3 regions of the Streptomyces sp. NBC_01622 genome follow, and region 2 is predicted to be linked to each of the others. Evidence: riboswitches for the same ligand, from Rfam matches in the RefSeq annotation. Region 2 holds a riboswitch; each other region holds the start of a gene.
What was found. A riboswitch is a leader RNA that binds a small molecule or an ion and turns the genes downstream of it on or off. The one in region 2 is predicted to bind cyclic di-AMP.

Region 1: linked by a shared signal. The riboswitch ahead of OH768_RS08455 (peptidoglycan DD-metalloendopeptidase family protein) and the one ahead of OH768_RS44455 (C40 family peptidase) in region 2 are both predicted to bind cyclic di-AMP.
Region 3: linked by a shared signal. The riboswitch ahead of OH768_RS02370 (NlpC/P60 family protein) and the one ahead of OH768_RS44455 (C40 family peptidase) in region 2 are both predicted to bind cyclic di-AMP.

What each region holds. Positions count from the first base shown of each region.
Region 1 is NZ_CP109293.1:1,822,779-1,829,446, reverse strand. It holds gene OH768_RS08465 (AfsR/SARP family transcriptional regulator) at 1-104, shown strand, start outside; gene OH768_RS08460 (alpha-galactosidase) at 226-2,298, shown strand; cyclic di-AMP (ydaO/yuaA leader) riboswitch at 2,600-2,762, shown strand; gene OH768_RS08455 (peptidoglycan DD-metalloendopeptidase family protein) at 2,767-3,684, shown strand; gene OH768_RS08450 (SGNH/GDSL hydrolase family protein) at 3,874-4,659, shown strand; gene OH768_RS08445 (TetR/AcrR family transcriptional regulator) at 4,762-5,376, opposite strand; gene OH768_RS08440 (Glu/Leu/Phe/Val dehydrogenase dimerization domain-containing protein) at 5,421-6,599, opposite strand.
Region 2 is NZ_CP109293.1:9,570,687-9,577,354, forward strand. It holds gene OH768_RS44435 (8-amino-7-oxononanoate synthase) at 1-1,024, shown strand, start outside; gene OH768_RS44440 (DUF397 domain-containing protein) at 1,066-1,290, opposite strand; gene OH768_RS44445 (helix-turn-helix domain-containing protein) at 1,300-2,169, opposite strand; gene OH768_RS44450 (ATP-binding protein) at 2,382-2,840, shown strand; gene OH768_RS44455 (C40 family peptidase) at 2,926-3,399, opposite strand; cyclic di-AMP (ydaO/yuaA leader) riboswitch at 3,403-3,584, opposite strand; gene OH768_RS44460 (hypothetical protein) at 3,923-4,231, opposite strand; gene OH768_RS44465 (ATP-dependent Clp protease proteolytic subunit) at 4,239-4,874, opposite strand; gene OH768_RS44470 (hypothetical protein) at 5,910-6,185, shown strand.
Region 3 is NZ_CP109293.1:529,298-535,965, reverse strand. It holds gene OH768_RS02380 (endonuclease/exonuclease/phosphatase family protein) at 1-264, shown strand, start outside; gene OH768_RS02375 (hypothetical protein) at 271-735, opposite strand; gene OH768_RS02370 (NlpC/P60 family protein) at 943-2,610, opposite strand; cyclic di-AMP (ydaO/yuaA leader) riboswitch at 2,619-2,792, opposite strand; gene OH768_RS02365 (DUF1996 domain-containing protein) at 3,127-5,178, shown strand; gene OH768_RS02360 (glyceraldehyde-3-phosphate dehydrogenase) at 5,260-6,668, opposite strand, start outside.

The DNA of each region.
Region 1 (6,668 bases), 7.7 Mb from region 2:
CCGACGGGCACGGGGCGGACCGGGTACGGGCCTGGCTCGCCGCCGACCCCTCCGTCCTGGCCGGCTTCAGCGGAGTGCTGACCGGACCGGGCCGGCATCGCTGACCCGGACGCGTGACACGGGTTTCCACAGGTTATGAGTTCTCCACAGGCGTTGCCCCGCAGGTCCCGCACCATTGATGATGTTGGCGCTTGAGTGGACTTGTTCGAATCTGTGAGGGACTTGATGCTGGAGACCGCCGAGAACGGCCGTACGTGGGTGCTGTCCGGACCCACGAGCAGTTACGCCGTCCATCTCACCGAGCGCGACGAACTGCTCCATCTCCACTGGGGTCCCCGTATCGCGCTCGCCGACGCCGAGGAACTCGCCGCCCGTCCGCTCCCCGCCGGCTCCTCCTTCGAGTCCCCGCTCGACGGACGCGAGGAGTACCCGGTCGAGGGCGGCCCCCGCTTCGTCCGGCCCGCCCTGTCGGTGCGCACGCCGGAGCGGCGCGGCACCGAGTGGACCTTCGACCGCTACGAAACGGACGGCGACGAGCTGCGGCTCCGCTTCCGCGACGCGGGACTGGCGATCACCCTGCACTACCGGACGCGCGGCGACGTCGTGGAGCGCTGGACGGTCCTCGACAACGACGGGTCCGAGCCGCTGGAGCTGCTGCGCGCCGACTCCGCCACCTGGACGCTGCCCGACCGGGAGGAGTGGCAGCTGTCGCACGTGCACGGACGCTGGGCCGCCGAGTCACGGCTGGTGCGCTCCCCCCTCACCTACGGTGAGAAGGTCATCGGCAGCCGCCGCGGCCACACCGGACACCAGTACCTCCCCTGGGTCGCGCTCGACACCGACGCGACCGAGGAACGCGGTGAGGTCTACGGCTGCGCCCTCGGCTGGTCGGGGTCCTGGCGGATCGCCGTGGCCCAACTCCCGGACGCGCGCGTGCAGATCACCGGCGGCGTCGGGTACGACGAGTCCGGGCTGCTGAGCCTCGCGGCCGGGGAGTCCTTCACGACACCCCTCTTCGCGGCCCTGTGGAGCGACGCCGGCTTCGGCGGCGCCAGCCGCACCTGGCACGACTACCAGCGGACGTACGTCATCCCGGACGCCGACCGGGACCGGCCGGTGCTCTACAACTCCTGGGAGGCCACGCAGTTCGACATCTCCGAGGAGCAGCAGGAGGTGCTCGCGCAGCGTGCGGCGGCGGCCGGCGTCGAGCTGTTCGTGGTCGACGACGGCTGGTTCGGCGCCCGCACCAGCGACCGTGCCGGACTCGGCGACTGGACCCCCAACCCGGACCGCTTCCCCGCCGGCCTCAAGCCGCTCGCCGACCGCGTCCACTCACTGGGCATGCAGTTCGGCATCTGGGTCGAGCCCGAGATGATCAACCCGGACAGCGACCTCTACCGCGCCCACCCGGACTGGGTGCAGTACCAGGAGGGGCGAAAGCGGACGGAGTTCCGCAATCAGCTCGTCCTCAACCTCGCCCGCGAGGACGTCCAGGAGTATCTCTGGGAGCAGCTCGACGGCCTCCTCTCCAGCGCCCCCATCGACTATGTGAAGTGGGACTTCAACCGCTGCTTCACCGACGCGGGCTGGCCCGGCGACGCCTATCCGCAGCGCCTCTGGGTCGACCATGTGCGCGCGTTGTACGCCCTGTTGGACCGGCTGCGGGAGGCCCACCCCGGTGTGGCCTTCGAGTCCTGCTCGGGCGGCGGCGGCCGGATCGACCTCGGCATCCTCAGCCGTACGGACCAGGTGTGGACCTCGGACAACACCGACCCGCTCGACCGGCTCGCCATCCAGCACGGCTTCAGCCAGATCCACCCCGCGCGCGTGATGGCCGCCTGGGTCACCGACAGCCCGAACACCCAGCTCAACGACCGGGTCAGCAGCCTGCGCTTCCGGTTCGTGAGTGCCATGGCCGGGGTGCTCGGCGTGGGCGGCGACCTCTCGGAGTGGACCGAGGAGGAACTAGCCGAGGCCCGCGAGTGGATCGGCCTCTACAAGGAGATCCGGCCGCTCGTGCAGCACGGCGACCTCCACCGGCTGCGCCCGCCGACCGGCGGACTGAGCGCCGTGCAGTACACGCGCGGCGACGAGAGCGTCGTCCTCGCCCTGCTCCAGGCGCAGCACTACGGCGAGCCGGTACCGGCGCTCCGGCTGCGCGGACTCGACCCGGCGGCGTCGTACGAATGCCTCGAAACGGGCGAAGTCCACCGAGGCGCTGTCCTGTTGCACCACGGGCTGCGGACCGGGCTGCGGGGTGACCTCGATGCGACGGTTCTCCGGCTGCGTCGCATCTGAGCCTTCTGTCCGAATTGCAGCCTTCGTTACAACTCGCTCTGGAATAAGGGAAGCTGAGGGGTTGTACGTGAGCAGCGTCATATCCGTGACCGTACGTCGCTCGTCATGTTCACGTAATTGACATGCTTTTCCAGGGGAATTGAGGGCGAAGTCGGGTGGGAATTCACGCAGGGTGACTGTGAATTCCCACAGGAGATCACAAGAAACACAAAACCGTGGAACCTCCTGCTTGTCCCTTTGCGTCTTCCTCGCTTACGTTCGCCACCAATCCGGACGGACGCCCAATCCTGCCGCCGACCGGACTCCGCACACACCCACCCGTATGCGGCAGGAGCGGGGGACCCACAGGTAGGACGCCTGTTCCGGTCTCCGGAACGGGCTTGGGGTAAAGCCGCGCCCAGCGCGCGGCCGGGCATCTCCAGCCCGCACCCGACAGCTCACCCCGCAGGCGCCGGAGAGGAATTCGTCATGCCCGCGAAGGGTAAGCACCGCCGTCCCAAGTCCCAGCGCCTCACCCGCTCGATAGCCCTAGCCGGAACCGGCGGTGCCGCGCTCGCCCTTCCGCTCATGGGGGCCACCGGCGCCCATGCGGCCACTTCGACTTCCGCTCCGGAAAAGGCCGTTCAATCGGTTCCGGCAACTGAGAAGACGGTGACGCAGAAGGCGGCGACCGCCAAGACCGAAGGCGTCAAGACGTATTCGGTGAAGGCGGGCGACTGGCTCGCGAAGATCGCCGAGGACCAGGACGTCACCGGCGGTTGGAAGAAGATCTACCAGGACAACCGCGAGGCCATCGGCGCCGACCCCTCGCTGATCCACCCGGGCCTCAAGCTCTCCCTCGGCAAGAAGGCCACGACGAGCACGAGCACGGACACCGGGGCGAGCACGGCCAAGTCGTCCGGCACTTCGTCCACTTCGTCCTCCTCTTCGAAGAAGACGACCGCCACCCAGAGCGCCGACACCACCAGCACCTCCAGCGGCTACACCCTCCCCGTGACCGGCGGCACCATCGGTACCGGCTACCACGTCGCGGGCAGCATGTGGTCCAGCGGCTATCACACGGGCGTCGACTTCGTCGTCCCGACCGGCACCACCGTCAAGGCGGTCGCCGCAGGTACGGTCGTCTCGGCGGCCTACGACGGCGCCTACGGCAACGAGGTCGTCATCCGGCATGCGGACGGCGAGTACTCGCAGTACGCCCACATGTCGCAGCTGTCCGTCTCGGCCGGCCAGACCGTGACCGAGGGTCAGCAGATCGGCCTTTCCGGCGCGACCGGCAATGTGACCGGCCCGCACCTGCACTTCGAGATCCGGACCACTCCGTACTACGGCTCGGACGTGGACCCGGTCGCCTACCTCCGCTCGCACGGCGTCACCGTCGGCTGACATCAGGGCCCGGTGCAGGGCAGTTCCCGGGGTCAACGCCCCTGACCAGGGGCTTATTCCGACTTTGGACAACCCTTTACAAGTGGCTTATCTCACCGTCCGTCAACCCCATATTACGATCGCGTAGGTCACACACCAGGGTGAACTATGGTTGCCGTGGCTAACGATTCGAAGAGTGGCAACAGATCAGTGATCGGGTCGTACGTGGCGGTGGGGGACAGCTTCACCGAGGGCGTCGGCGACCCCGGGCCCGACGGGGCGATGGTCGGCTGGGCCGACCGGTTCGCGGTACTGCTCGCGGACCGGCGGCCCGAGGGCGACTTCGAGTACACCAACCTCGCCGTGCGCGGGAAACTGCTCGACCAGATCGTGGCCGACCAGCTCACCCGGGCCAAGGAGATCGGCCCCGACCTGGTCTCCTTCTGCGCGGGCGGCAACGACATCATCCGTCCCGGCACCGACCCCGACGAGGTGGCCGAGCGCTTCGAACGCGCGGTCGCCGACCTCACCTCCGCCGTCGGCACCGTCCTGGTGACGACCGGCTTCGACACCCGTGGTGTGCCGGTGCTCAAGCATCTGCGCGGCAAGATCGCCACCTACAACGGGCATGTGCGTGCCATCGCCGACCGCTACGGCTGCCCGGTGCTCGACCTGTGGTCTCTGAAGACGGTCCAGGACCGCCGGGCCTGGGACGGCGACCGGCTCCACCTCTCTCCCGAGGGCCACACGCGCGTGGCGCTCCGCGCCGGTCAGGTCCTCGGCGTCGAGGTCCCGGCCGACCCGGACCAGCCCTGGCCGCCGCTTCCGCCGCGCGGCACGCTCGACATCCGCCGCGACGACGTGCACTGGGCGCGCGAGTACCTGGTGCCGTGGATCGGACGCCGACTGCGCGGCGAGTCCTCGGGCGACCACGTGGAGGCCAAGGGCGCGCTGTCGCCCGACGACATCAAGATGCGGATCGAGTCGGTCGCTTGACGGAACGACGGGAGCGACGCGCCGAGGAGGACGTGCCCGGGGTGTGAGAGCGACCGCGGGCCGTTCCCCGATGCCGGAGAACTCCGTCCGGTACCGCCCGTTTCAGGGAGCGGTCAACGCCGCCCGCTCCAGGCCGAGTTCCCGCGCGAGCGCCTCGTCGACCCACTCCAGGGCCCGCGTCCGCGACACCGCGCCCGCGTACGCCGTCATCTGTACGGCCAGACCGTCCAGGAGAGCCGTGAGGCGCAGGGCCGCGGCGTTCGGGTCCGCGCAGTGGAACTCGCCCGCGATCACCCCCTCGGCGACGACCTCCGCGAGCGCCTGCTTCCACTGCCGGTCGAGATCGCGCGTGACCTCCAGCAGGGCGGGTTCGCGCAGCGCCGCCGCCCAGCCCTCGATCCACAGCCGCCACCCCTTGGCCTGCCCGGTCGGCGCGTACCAGCGCACCGCCGCACGCAGCCGGCGCAGCGCGGTCGTCCGCCGGCCGAGCAGCTTGCGCAGATGCGCGAGATCGTCCTCGGCGGCATGAGCGAACGCGGCGGCGACCAGCTTCTCCTTGGTCGAGAAGTGATAGAGCACCAGCGCGTTGCTCACCCCGAGCGCCGAGGCCACATCGGCGATCCTGACCGCCGCCACACCCCGCGCCTCGATCTGCTCGACCGCGGCCCGCAGCAACTCCGCACGCCGCTCCGCCACACCCAACCGCACTCTCGCCACCCGGCCACCTTATTCCGTGGCCCGCGAAGCTGTTGCCCCGTGCCTCACCGGTACCAGCCGAACCGCTCCGCGATGACCGGCAGCCGGTCGGCGACGATGGCGTGCGCGGCGGCGCGCGGTGTCGTGCCGTCGGCCTCCGCGCGGGCCAGCATCAGCTCGATCAGGGCGCGCATCGAACGCCGGGTGTGGGCGAACGCCTCGTCCGCGTCCGCACCGATGTCGCCGAACAGGGTCCACCACCACCAGGCGTTCGTCCCGGAGTTCACGACCACGTCCGGCAGTACGACGACCCCGCGCGCGGAGAGCAGTTCCTCCGCCTCCGGCAGTACCGGCATGTTGGCCGCCTCGACGATCCAGCGAGCGGTGACCGCCCCCTGGTTCACGGTGTCGACCGCGTACGACACCGCCGCCGGAACCAGCACCTCCGCCTCGACGGACAGCCAGTCCCCGCCCGGGAGTTCGCGGTCGCCGGAGCGCAGCACGGACCGGTCCACGGTGCCGTACGCGTCCCGCGCCGCGAGCAGCGCGTCCACGTCGAGTCCGGCCGGGTTGGCGATCGTCCCCTTGACGTCGGCGACGGCCACCACCGTCAGCCCCGCGCGCGTGAGGAACCGTGCCGTGGCCCCGCCCATGGTGCCCAGACCCTGCACGGCGACCCGCGTCCCCGCGTACGGCACGCCCGCCCGGTCCAGCGCCGCGAGCGCCGACTCGGCGACCCCGCAGCCGCCGACCAGCTCGTCGAGACCGATGCCGTCCACCTCGACCGCGAACGCGTCCGCGAGCCGCCGCCGCGCCGCGGCCTCGTCGTCGAGCAGCGGATACACGGCCTGGATCGACGACACGAGCCCCGCCTCCGCGGCGGCCCGGTCCACCAGGTCCTGGCTGAGCCCGAGGTCCTCACCCGTCGTCCAGAAACTCTCGACGTACGGCCGCATGGCCCGCAGATACCGCACGAGGAGGCCGTACGACACCGGGTCCTGGGGGTCGCAGTCGATGCCGCCCTTGGCGCCGCCCAGCGGGATGTAACGGCCCGCCGGGTCGTAGTGCAGCGCCTCCTTCATGGTCATGCCGCGGGCGAGCCCCGCCACCTCGTCGAGGGTGCAGCCCGGCCGCATCCGCAGCCCGCCGCTGGACACCCCGCGCACCAGCCGGTCGACGACCAGGAAGCCCTGGCGTCCGGTGACGTGGTCGGTCCAGGTGAGCGACATCAAGGGGGCGGTCATACGGACTCCTCGCGGCGTCGGCCGGCAGGACGAGTGCTGAAGCGTGTACCGGGCGGCTGGTACTGAACG
Region 2 (6,668 bases):
GAGCAACGACTACCTGGGCCTCGCCCACCATCCCGAGGTCGTCGAGGGGGCCGCGGCGGCGGCGCGGACCTGGGGCGGCGGGTCCACCGGGTCGCGGCTCGTCACGGGCACGACCGAACTGCATGCCCAGTTGGAGCGCGAGCTGGCCGAGTTCACCGGGTTCGAGGCCGCTCTCGTCTTCTCCTCCGGCTACGCGGCCAACCTCGCCGCGGTCACCACGCTCGCGCCGCACGGCTCGCTGATCGTCTCCGACGCGGGCAACCACGCCTCGCTGATCGACGGCTGCCGGCTGGCCCGGGGCGCCACCCAGGTCGTGGGACACGCGGATCCGGACGGGGTGCGGAAGGCGCTGCGGACGCATGACGGGCCGGCCGTCGTCGTGTCCGACTCGGTGTTCTCCGTGGACGGGGACGCGGCTCCGGTGGGGGCGCTCGCCGAGGCGAGCCGGGAGTTCGGGGCGGGGCTGCTGCTCGACGACGCGCACGGGCTCGGGGTGCTGGGCGAGGGCGGGCGCGGGGCGCCGTACGCGGCGGGGCTCGCGGGGGCCGAGGACGTGGTCGTGACGGTCACCCTGTCCAAGTCGCTGGGCAGTCAGGGCGGGGCCGTGCTCGGGCCGGCCCGGGTGATCGACCATCTGGTCAACGCGGCGCGGACGTTCATCTTCGACACAGGCCTCGCCCCGGCCGCCGTCGGAGCCGCGCTGGCGGCGCTCACCCTGCTGCGGCGCGAGCCCGAGCGGGCCGCCCGGGCGCGCGCCGTGGCGGGTGAACTGCACACACGGTTCACCGCCGCGGGTCTGGAAGCGGTACGTCCGGACGCCGCGGTGGTGTCGGTGCGGGCACCGTCCCCGGAGGCGGCCGTGCAATGGGCGGCCGACTGCCGTACGGCAGGGCTGGCCGTGGGCTGCTTCCGTCCTCCTTCCGTGCCCGACGGCATCTCACGGCTCAGGCTGACCGCCCGAGCGGACCTCTCCGGGGCCGAGATCGAACGCGCTGTACGTGTGATCGGCGAGACGCGACCATGAGTCGGCGTGACACGGCCGTGAGTCGCTGATGGCCGAACCGATCAGTGGAACGCGGTGAGGAAGCCCGTCCAGCTCTCGGGGGAGAAGAGCAGGGCGGGTCCTTGCGGGTCCTTGGAGTCGCGTACGGCGAGCAGCCCCGTGTCGGGGCCCGAGCGCGGACGGGCCGCCTCGACGCAGTTGTTCGCTCCCGTGCTGTAGCTGCTGCGCAGCCACCGCACTCCGGACAGTTCGGTACTGGAAGGTACGTTCCGAGGCAGTGCAGACATGGTGCCTCCTTACGCGCCGTCACCTATCCCGGCGATGTAGTCCAACGAGTCCTCGGGCGAAAGGGCGTGGAACTGAAGGGTGTTGAAGGCCTCGCTGTAGGCCTCTAGGTCTTCTTTCCGTTCGAGGTAGAGGCTACTCGTCAAGTGGTCGAGAACAACCACGTCCAGATCAGAAGTGCTCGGAAAGGAGAAGATAACGAAAGGTCCGGTGATGCCGATGTGTGCTCCTGCGGCGAACGGCAAGACCTGAAGCCGGACTTGGGGCAGCTGGGCCGCCTCGATGAGCCGCTCCAGCTGCCGTGCCATCACACCCGGCCCGCCGACCTCCCGGCGCACCACCGCCTCGTCGAGGACCACGCTCAGTTCCAGCGGCGGATCCGCCCGCAGGATGTCCTGCCGGGCCAGCCGCACCTGCACCAGCGCGTCGAGCCGCTCCGGCCCGTCGTTGTCGAGGCCTCCCACGGCGGCCCGGGTCACCGCCCGGGCGTACTCGCGTGTCTGCAGCAGTCCGGGCACCACCGAGGTTTCCAGGGTGCGGATCGTGCTTGCCTGTGACTCCAGGCTGATGAAGTCCCGGTAGGCGGGCGGCAGTACACCGCGATAGGCGTGCCACCAGTGGTGCCGGCCGCCGCCGTCGTCCGAGCCCGCCAACACGAGCAGCATGTCCCGGAGTTGTGCGTCGCCGACCTGGTAGGCGTCCAGGAGTAACCGGACGTCGGGCGGTTTCACGCCACTCGCGCCGGTCTCGATCCGGCTCACCTTCGACTGGTGCCAGCCGACCAGCCGGGCCGCCTCACCGCTGGTGAGCCCCGCATCCGCACGCAACGCGCGGAGTTCGGCGCCCAGTTTCCGGCGGCGCACCGCGGGACCGTACTGCATGGGTTTCTCCTTACTCCTTCCGAGCCGCCCAAATACGGTCTGGGGTCGCAGAGTTCACCGCTTCGAGCGACAGATATATGCATATCTTGGTGGATCGCCACTGTTACCGACGCGGTAATGGCAGTCTGGCGAAGAAGCACCAGTCCGGGACCGTACTCGAACCATCCGCTCCGTGCCGGACACCGGTCCCGCGGGAAAGGGACGACCGCGCCATGGCAGACCATCTGGAAGCATCCGTCACTCTGCCGAGCGATCCCGCCTCGGTCTCCACCGCCCGCTCCTACGTGGTCGGGACCCTCGTGGAATGGGGACTGCCGGCGGACACGGAGGTTGCCGACACCATCCGCCTCATCGTCTCCGAACTCGCCACCAACGCCGTACAGCACACCTTCGGACAGTCACCCACCTTCACGGTGGACATCGAGCTGGAGCGTGACGAACAGCTGCGCATCGGAGTCACCGACAGCCATCCCCGCTTCCCGAAACGCCTGCCGGCCGCCGTCCAACAGGACAACGGCCGGGGCATGGTGATCATCCGCTGGCTGACCGCGGAGTGCGGCGGCAAACTCAGGGTCCGGCCCACCCTGGAGGGCGGCAAGACGGTCTCCATCGAGGTGCCCTGGACGGTACCGGCCCGCCCGGTGACCGCGGCGGGCCAGCAGGAGCCGTAGCGGACCATGCCGAACACCTCCGGACACCCGAGGGGGTGGCGGTCCGTCAGGAGACCGCCACCCCCTCGGGAGTTTTCAGCGCAGGTCAGCTGACCCGGCCGTACCAGACGCTCTTGGTCCAGATCTTCTGCAACCGCACCACGTCCCCGGTCCTCGGGGCGTGCCAGATCTTTCCCTTGCCGGCGTAGATGCCGACGTGGTAGACGCTGGAGCCCGAGTGGAAGAAGACGAGGTCCCCGGCCTTGCGGCTCTTGGCCGAGATGTGGTGGGTCTTGTTGTACTGCTGGGCCGCCGTACGGGGCAGCTTCTTGCCCGCCTTCTTGTACGAGTACAGCGTGAGCCCGGAGCAGTCGAAGCGGCCCGGTCCGGTGGCCCCGTACCTGTACGGGGCACCCTTCTTGGACGCCGCGACCTGGAGTGCCTTTGTCGCGGGTGTCGCGGCCGCGGCGTCGGATGCGACACCCGGGATCACGACGGAACCGCCTACGGCGGCGATGGCGAAGGCCGAAGCCGTACCGGCCCGGACCATCAGCGACGGGACACGATTGAGCGCAGTCATGCGCAACCCTTCGTCAGCCGCCTGTGAAGGATGACCTGTCGGATTCGGGCTGGCGAAGTTGCCCGGCCGCACACTCGCGGCTTCACCCCAAGGGCTGCTCGACCCGGTCATGGCGTGACCGTCCCGGCGACCCGTCGTGCTTGGGTCCTCCACTCCTGCCGATGCAATCCTGTCGACCTGTCATCCGGGCGGCGGCAGGACTCGGCGTCCGCCCGGATCGCCCCGCCGCTGCGGCGGGGTCTTGTCGTCAGACAGGGATCTTCACCTATGAATGTCCGGAAAGCCCAACGGAATCGGGGATTTGTGGGGTTACTCACCACTCACCCGTTCGGCTGAACGCGGCTGTGTTCGAAGGCGTGTCGAGGGTGCATGACCCTCGGACCAGCACCGGAACACCTCACCCGCCCCTCGGGCTACGCGTGTTGCGCAACCCGGACGGCCGCATGGGCGGAGCGGCGACTACGCCGATCGGGGGTACACCGTTCGGCCCGTTTCGCCCCCGCCCGGGACGGTCGCGTGTCCGTCAACTGTCGGAGGGTGCGGGGATCGTGACGCGAGCCGTGCGGCGCTCCCCGTCCAGCACGCGCAGCGCCCGCGTGAGGGTGGGGGCGTGCAGTTCGGTCTCGCCCCGCTGGTGCATCAGGGCCAGCGCGTCCCGCAGTTCGGTGGCCTTGGCCACCAGTGCCTGAGCGGCCCTCAGTCCACGGTACGTGTCCCCGTGGTGCGCGGGGTTGATACGGCCCAGCAGGTCGGCCACATCCAGATAACGGTCGATCAACTCGCCCTCGGCGCGCGTCAGTGCGGGCAGCGGCGGAAGCTCCGGCGGCAGCATCGTCGGCTCACTCCCCGCCGGGCTCGGTGAGCGAGGTCTTCCGGGTCGACACGATCCGGTCCACCAGCCCGTATTCCAGGGCCTGTTGGGCATCCAGAATGCGGTCCCGCTCGATGTCCTGGCTCACCTGCTCCACCGTCCGGCCCGTGTGCAGGGCGAGTACGGCCTCCAGTTGGGACCGGGTGCGCGCCAACTCCTCGGCCTGGATAGCGAGATCACTCGCCTGACCCTGGATCGGCTCGGGCAGTGAGGGCTGGTGGAGCACCATCCGCGCGCCCGGCAGCGCCGACCGCTTGCCCGGGGTGCCCGCCGCAAGCAGCACCGCCGCGCTGGTGCCGGCCTGGCCGAGGCAGATCGTCTCCACGTCGCACGTGACGAACCGCAGCGTGTCGTAGATCGCCGACATCGCGGTGAACGAGCCGCCGGGCGAGTTGATGTACAGCGAGATGTCCCGGTCCGGTGCCTGGTACTCGAGGTGCATGAACTGGGCCATCACGTCGTTCGCCGAGATGTCGTCGATCGGCGTCCCGAGGAAGACGATCCGTTCCTCCAGCAGCTTCGAGTACGGATCCATCGTCCGGTGCCCGGAGCTGGTGCGCTCCGTGAATTCGGGCAGGACATGGCGGGCGAACGGTCGGGTCATGGGTACCCCTCCTTCGGCATCTGTAAGAAATGTACAGGACGTACATGACGTTATGATGGGAGCGGATTCTAGTGATCAAGTAAAATGCCCAGGTCGGAGGGCCTTTATTGCTCCCTGTGGGGGCTCGTGTCTCACATTCCTGTCACGGTTTGACGGCTCTATGTCGGGAGTGTTGTCGCCGTTGCATTCGGCAACTGGCCTGTGGTCCTCCCATGGCCACCCTGATCTGCGAGCCTGTCGCGACTCGCCGCGGTAGGAGCGTCCGTCAATGGGTGTGGGCGGCCCGGCTGGAATGCCTGAGCCTCAACAGGCCCGTTGCTGCACCGCGGTCGTCGGCGATCGGGTGGGTATCCCCGATCATGCGAGTCCTACCGTGTCCCCGGTGGCAGTACGACGAGCGCCGGCACACGACGCTGCAGCCGCGGTGTTCTCCGGCCGTTTCCCCGCCGCAGAGGCCTCCGCTCCGGCTATCGAGCCCACTGCGGTGCCCCGGGCTCGTGCCGTCTCCCCTGACGGGGCGCCCCCAGGGATCAGGCAAGGGGGAAAGATCGCGCAGCGGATCGTCCCCCACACCCTGCGGCCCGATGCGCTGCGGAGACCTCGTCGAGCTCGGGGATGTGTTTCGTGCTCATCAGCAGCGCACGGAACCTGGCCGGTTGCTTCGTGGTGTAAGCGATCAGCTGGCGGGCTTGTTGGTGGTGTTGGGTAGTGCGGTGGTGCTGCCGGGCTGGGATCCTTGATCGACTGCCGTGATGGAGTTCCGGCACGGAGGAACCTCTGGGAGTGGCAAGAAGTAGCCGCCGAATCAGTGCTCTCTACGACTTGAGTACCACAGCCTAGGGTGCTGTCTAGGGTGCGGAAATATGAGCTGACCTGTGGAAACGCCTGTGTGCACGCTGGGGCGGGCGGGGCGCTGGGTCCGTACTTCCCGGGTCGCTGAGTGAGATGGTTTGACGGTCTTGCCGGTGTGGCCGCGTTGGTCCGGGTGTGTCGATGACTTCCTGGTCCCCAAGGCCACGGACGGAACGCCCTCGCGTGGAGGACGTGATTGAGTCCGCGGTGACCAAGCGCCTGGGCGCTCTGCCTGTCGCTGCCGAGTTTCTGCGTCGGCTGGACGTCGCGGGGATCGTCGACGGGCTGCGGCCACCGGATTCGCGGGCGGACCTGATGCACGGCCAGGTGATCGAGGTACTGGTGGCGTACCGGCTGACCGCTCCCGCGCCGCTGTTCCGCGTCGGGGACTGGGCGTACTCGTGTGAGGCCGTCAAGGGTCTTGGTGGAGTCCGATGCGTGTCCCGTCTGGTGCATTGACGGATCTCATCGGTGTCTTGCTGGGGGCTTCGGCGATCAGCGGCGTTGTCGCGTCCGGCCGGTGGCAGCAAAACGTCTCCTCAGGGACACCACCGGAACTCGAAGATGTCCATGGCGAGACGCCGACGTATCAATCGGGTAGGAGGGCCGGGTGATCGGCCCTCCTACCCGATTGATGCTCCGTCAGAAGAGCAGCTCAGGCTCAACTTCCGAGATGCATCCTCCGCGGTTACCTACAGCGAGGACCCCGGGGACGACCGTCGGCGACTCCCAGTCGGCGAAGAGCACGACGACACAGACGGCCTGTGCTGACCTGAGCCCACACACGGAGACGCCCCGGTGAGCGTCAGGGGAGTCGCAGGGGTTGTCTGGGCCTCGCAGGGCGATTGTCCGCGGGCTGGTTCCGAGCGGCCTGTACGGGCCGGTGCGGGACTGCCTCGACGGCGTCTTGGGCGACTGACGCGTTCCTGAAGTGTGGCTGCT
Region 3 (6,668 bases), 9.0 Mb from region 2:
TGGATCGCCGATCTGCCCCAACCCCAGCTGCTGCTGGGCGACTTCAACCTGATCGGCGCGCTGCCCAGGGTCGCCCTCAACGCGACCGCGCGCCGGAGCTGGCGGGGTCCGGCCGGGCGGGCGACCTACCCCTCGCACCGCCCGCGCGTCCAGCTCGACCACATCCTGGCGAGGGGGCTCGACGCGGACGCGGTGGGGACGGCGCACACACCGCGGACGGCGATCTCGGACCACCGGCCGCTGGTGGTGGAGCTGTCGCTGTGACCCGGTTCAGTTCCACAGGGGATAGGTCACGACGTGCGCGAACCTGTCCGGCCTTCCGTCGGTGTAGGTCAGGCTGATCCGGCCGTACTGCCGTACCCCCGGATGCCGCTTCCACGTCTGCGCGTTGTCGAGCCGGACGACGACCGGATACGAGTGGAACTTGCCCGCCGCGCAATAGGGTTTGCAGTCGTTCACCCAGTTGACGCCCGTCGCCGTCGCGGAGTTGGCGTCCCAGTTGGTCCAACGCAGCGATGCCAGACGGCTGTTGCCGTCACCGCAGGCGAGCACGAAGTCGGCGGGGCGCACCTCGGGATGCCAGAGGCAGTCGACCAGCACGGGGACCGCGGACTGCCGCTGGGAGACCGGTTGCGCGCGCACCGTCGCCGGGGCCGCGGACGAGGTGTCCACGGCCGGCGCGAGCAGGGCGGCGGCACAGACCGTGACGAGTCCGACCATGGTGTGTTTGTACATGTCCGCTCCCGGCCGCCTGTTCGTACCCGTCGCTCCGCACCCGCACCGGTGGTGGGCCCGCCCGGCGAGACACGGTCGTCGTCCGTCTTCCCGTTCGACGCTACGACCGTGTCCTGGGTTCCACCACTCGTACAGACCAACGACGCGGCCCGCCGGGAGTAGCGGGGTGCACGCGACCGGCGCCGGGAAACCCCGGCCCCGAGCGGCTCAGGCGGGCCGTACGGCGCCCCGGATGGCGGCCGAACCGGCGTAGAAGATCGACTCCTCGCGTATCGGCGTGCCGGGGCTCGGCGCGTGGATCATCAGGCCGTTGCCGGTGTAGAGACCGACGTGGTCGATGCTGTCGTAGAAGAAGATCAGGTCGCCGGCGCGGATGTCCGTGAGGGGGACGAGGGCGCCCGCGCCCGACTGTTCCTGGGCGGTGCGCGGGAGCAGGACGCCCGCCGCCTTCCAGGCGGCCTGGGTGAGGCTGGAGCAGTCGTACGCGTCCGGTCCCGCCGCGCCCCACAGGCACGGCCTGCCGATCTGTGCGCGGGCGAAGGCGAGGGCGGTGGCGGTCTTGCTCTGGGTGCCGGCGTCCGGTGCGGTGGGGGTGACGCTGGCGGGCGTCGGGCTCATGGGCGGGGCCGGAGGGAGCGTGACTTCCGGGGCCATGGCCGGAGGGGCGGGGGGTGCGAGTGCGGGGGCGACGGACGGGGCCGCGGCGAAGGAGACCTCGGGGGCGGGGGCGGTCGGCTGCCACTCCTGCTGCGGCGGGCGCCAGGACGGTTCCGGTGCGGGCTGCCAGGCGGGCTGGGCCGGGGGCTCCTGGGGGATCAGAGGCATCTGCCCCGTGGACCAAGCAGGTTGCTCGGTCACTGCGGGCATCTGCCCTGTCGACCAGGTCTGTTGCTCGGTCACTGCGGGGAACTGGCCGGTGGACCACGGCTGTTGCTCGGTCACCATGGGCATCTGTCCGGTGGACCAGGTCTGTTGCTCGGTCACCATGGGCATCTGTCCGGTGGACCAAGTGGTCTCCGGCGCGGACCAGGCCGTCTCCGGGAGCGGCCAGGTGGCGCCCGTCGGCGCGGTCTCGGTGCGCGGTGCGCCGATGGCCGGGAGCAGGTCCAGGCTCGCGGTGAGCGGGTCGAAGGCCGGTGCCGGGGCGGTCGCGTACTGCTGTGGTGCCATGACGCTCCCGGGCGGCACCTCGACGGCCGAAGCGGGCGGTACCGGCGGCAGGTCGAGGACGGTCGCCGGAGGCATCTGCGACATCTGGGCCTGAGCCATCTGTGCGATCTGGGCGATCTGAGACATCTGCGACGCCTGCGACATCTGGGCCTGAGGCACCTGCGTCTGCGACATCTGCGGCATCACAGGTGTCTGTTGTGCGCCGGGAGGCAGCGCGGCGATGGGTGCTGCGGTCAACTCCAGTGCGGGGGCCGTGAGTTGCGGGGCGGTGGGCTCCGGTGCGGCGGTGGTCCCCGCGGTCAGTTCGGCCACGGCGCGGCCGGGCTGCGCTTCGAGCGCGCGGTCGGTGCTCTGGGGCTCGGGACGTCGTTCGGACCGCTCGGGGCGGGATTCCGCCGGGCGGGCCGGGGTCCTGCCGGGCGGCAGGATCGCCGGTACGGTCGGGCCCAGTTGGGTGCGGGCGCGGTCGAACAGTTGCCGGGTGACGGCTTCGACGGCGGGGTCGGAAGGACGTGACGCGCTGGGGCGGGACTCGACACGCTTGCGCGGTTTCCCGGACATCGCACGTGTGGCGTTGTAGTTTCCGGTGGCCGTCTCGGCCCTGTCGTAAAGGGAGTTGATCCGCCGCTGGACTTCGTCGCGGCTGGGTCGGTCGTCCACGGTGGGGCCACTGCCTCCGGTGCGCGTGCGTCGTTCTGCCGGCATGGCAGACCTGCTCCTTCCGCTTCGCGCCTACCGGGTTAGCTGTCGGGTTCGGGCGTCGATCACGGAAGGTTTGCCCTACGGTCCTTGCCCTGAAGGGCAGTTGGACCGATTCACCCCAAGTTCGGTTGGGTCCCCGGCTCCGGCTGCCGCGAGCGACACGCCGGACTCGGCGCAAGCCGTGCGGCCCGGCGCCGATCGCCGGAGTAGGTCGTACGGCCTGAACGTCAACTTAGCCAACGTGTGTGCCTCGTGTGAAGGTTGAAGCGCGATATGTCCGATACGTATTTGTGACCTTTACCTCGCCCTGGTGTGTCGAGGGGGCAGGAGCCCGCCGGGGCCGGTGATCCATAAGAGGTCGCTATGAATTTCTGGGACGGTTGAACACACCGGGACCGGGCTCCGTATTGGGTCGGGGGATTTCCATGCCGGGACGAGCCGGGCCGACCGATACGTGTAGGAGCAACTTCCTTGGCACGCAACACGCGCAGACGCCCCACAGGCGCACGACGCGCGACGATGGCAGCAGTCGCCCTGATGCTGGGCGGCGGAGGACTGGTGGCGGCGAACGTCTACGCGTCGGCGTCCGAAGGCGGTTGGGGCGGTGACTCCGCCCAACAAGGGTCTCCGGACGCGGCGTCGCGAGGCGCGACGATCGACTGCCCGGACATCGGCACCCAGTTGACGACGGTGCCCGACGAGGCGAAGACCGACGTCGACAAGGAACTCGCGCTTCTGGACCAGCAGATAACCGAGGCCTACCAGAAACTCCGGGACTCGACGGAGTCCATTCGCCAGGACGCCTCTTTCGCCGACAACGCGATCATGAATCCGCTGAAGGAGAAGCGGGCGGCGACGATCGGACGGATCGACGACGCCATCGCACGCGTCGGGGACCGCCCCCAGGGACTCGACGCCCTCGCCGGCTGCACCCTGATCGCGCCCACGAACGAGACCGGCGACCAGGGCGGCAACGGCGGCGACCAGAGCGCCAGTGCCAGTGCCAGCACCGGAGACCAGGGGCAGCAGGGCCAGCAGCAGTCCACCAACGGGCCCGTCGCCTCGGACTACGCGGACATCACCTCCGTACAGCCCAACGTGAACGCTCGGCAGGAGCAGGCGGGCGCCTCCCGCGGCACGTTCGTCACCGCCTGCGGGGTGAACGAGAACGGCCTGTTCAACTCCGACAACGTGATCGTCGCCCCCGGCGTCACCAACGGCGCCCACCACTTCCACGACTACATCGGCAACCAGTCCAACAACGCCTTCGCCAGCGACCAGGACCTCGCGAACGCCGACACGAGCTGCGAGAACCCGGGCGACAAGTCCACCTACTACTGGCCAGTCCTGCGCCTGCAGAACGGCAAGCAGGAGCGGGACGCCGACAAGCCCGGCGGCGGCACGGAGGGCAACACCGGTGAGATCGTCACGGCCAAGCAGGTCACCCTGACCTTCGAGGGCAACCCGCAGAGCAAGGTCGTCGCGATGCCGCGCCTCCTGCGCATCATCACCGGCGACGCCAAGGCCTTCGTCAACGGCCCCGCCAACGCCAACGCCTCCTGGAGCTGCACCGGGTTCGAGGACCGGCAGCTCAAGGACAAGTACCCGCTGTGCCCTTCCGGCAGTGACGTGGTGCGCACCTTCAAGTTCCAGAGCTGCTGGGACGGCCGCAACATCGACAGCGCCAACCACCGCACCCATGTGGCCTTCGAGGCCGCCGACGGCGCCTGCCCGGACGGCTTCAAGGCCATCCCGCAACTGGTGCAGCGGATCGTCTACGCCGTCGACGCGCCGAGCCTCCAGGACGGCGGCAGGACGAGCCCGCTGTTCGCGGTGGACTCCTTCCCCGAGCAGCAGCACAAGCCCGTCACCGACCACGGCGACTTCATCAACGTCTTCGACGAGGGCCTGATGAACGACATGGTCACCTGCATCAACAGCGGCGAGAAGTGCGGCGCCGGCACGGACAACGACCCCGGATCGGGCGGCGGTTCGGGTTCCGGCGGCGGCTCCGGCAACGGCTCGGGTACGGGCGGCGGTTCCGGTGAGCCCCAGGAGTCCCCGACGGCCACCGACACCGCTACGGCGACGGCCACCGCGACCGCGTCCGACGAGCCCGGCGGGAGTGGCGGGAGTGGCGGCAACGCGGGGAATGGCGACAACGGAGGGACCGGCGGCAACGGCGACCAGCCCACCGCCGATCCCGCGACGAGCGCCCCGGACACCGAGACCAGCGCTCCCGAGCCCACCGACACCCAGACCACCGACCCCGGAGATCTGACGACCGCCGTCTCGGTCCCCAAGGCCGACACGAAGACCGAAGGGTCCAAGTCGACGGACGCGGCGGGGAGTTCGGACGACAACGCCGGCGGTCAGGTGGGCAGCCCGGTGGCTACACCGCCCGCCTCGTCCTCGGGTGGGGAGAGCTACGCCGCCGTAGGCCCGAACCAGCCGCAGGCACAGGGCGGGCTGGCGGAGACGGGCGCGAATCTGTGGCCCGCCGTGGCCGGCGCGCTGCTTCTCGTCGCCGGATTCGTGGTGCTCTACCGGGGCAAGCGCAGCACTCGCTGACACCCCGTACGGCTGTGATCAACCAAGGCCCGGTCGCCCTCACTTGGGCGGCCGGGCCTCAGGGCGTGCGGCGGGTCCGGGTCAGACGGCCGGTGCCGGGTACGTCGGGTACTCGACCCCGGAGACGTGCTGGACGACCCGGACGACCTGGCAGGAGTAGCCGAACTCGTTGTCGTACCAGAGGTAGAGGATGGCGTTGTCGCCGTCGACCTTGGTGGCGCCCGCGTCGATGATCGAGGCGTGGCGGGATCCCATGAAGTCGCTCGACACCGCGTCGGGGGCGGTGGTGAAGTCGATCTGCCGCTTCAGCGGGGACGTCAGCGAGACCTCGCGGAGGTGGTCCAGGACCTCGGCGCGGGTGGTCTCGCGGCCGAGCCGCAGGCTGAGGATCGCGATCGAGACGTCCGGCACCGGGACCCGGATCGAGCTGCCGGTGATCGGCGCCTTGAGGTCGGGCAGCGCCTTGGCGACGGCGGACGCGGCACCGGTCTCGGTGATCACCATGTTGAGCGGCGCCGAACGGCCGCGGCGGTCCGCCTTGTGGTAATTGTCCAGCAGGTTCTGGTCGTTGGTGAACGAGTGGACCGTCTCCACATGGCCGCGCAGCACACCGTACTCGTCGGCCATCGCCTTCAGCGGCGGCACGATCGCGTTGGTGGTGCAGGACGCGCAGGACAGGATCTGCTCGTCCGGCTTGATCGTGTCGTGGTTGACGCCGTGCACGATGTTGGGGACGTCACCCTTGCCGGGCGCCGTCAGTACGACCTTGTCGATCCCGGGCCGCAGATGCTGCGAAAGTCCTTCCCGGTCACGCCACTTGCCCGTGTTGTCGATGAGGATGGCGTCCTTGATGCCGTACGCCGTGTAGTCGACCTCGGAGGGGCCGCCGGCGTAGATCACCTTGATCTCGTTGCCGTTGGCGATGATCGTGTTGCTCGCCTCGTCGACGGTGATCGTGCCCTGGAACTGGCCGTGGATCGAGTCGCGGCGCAGCAGCGAGGCGCGCTTCACGATGTCCTGATCCCCGCCCTGGCGTACGACGATGGCGCGCAGCCGCAGACCGTTGCCCGAGCCGGCCTTCTCGATGAGCAGGCGGGCGACCAGGCGGCCGATGCGGCCGAAGCCGTAGAGCACGACGTCGCGGCCCTCGCGGCACGCGATCTTGTTTACGCCGGTGGCACCGGCGACGGCCTCGGCGGTGAACTCCTCGGCGGTCAGGCCGCGTTCGTCGGTGCGGTGGGTTGCGGCGAGCATGCCGATGTCGATCTGCGAGGGGCCCAGGTCGAGCGTGGTGAGCGCCCGCAGATACGGCAGGGTCTCGGTGACGGAGAGTTCCTCGCCGTCGATCTGGCGGGCGAACCGGTGGGTCTTGAGGATGCTGACCACCGACTTGTTGACCAGGGAGCGGCTGTGCAGCAGGACGGTGACGTCCCGCTCGCGGTGCAGCTTCCCGATCACCGGGATCATCGACTCCGCGATTTCCTCGCGGT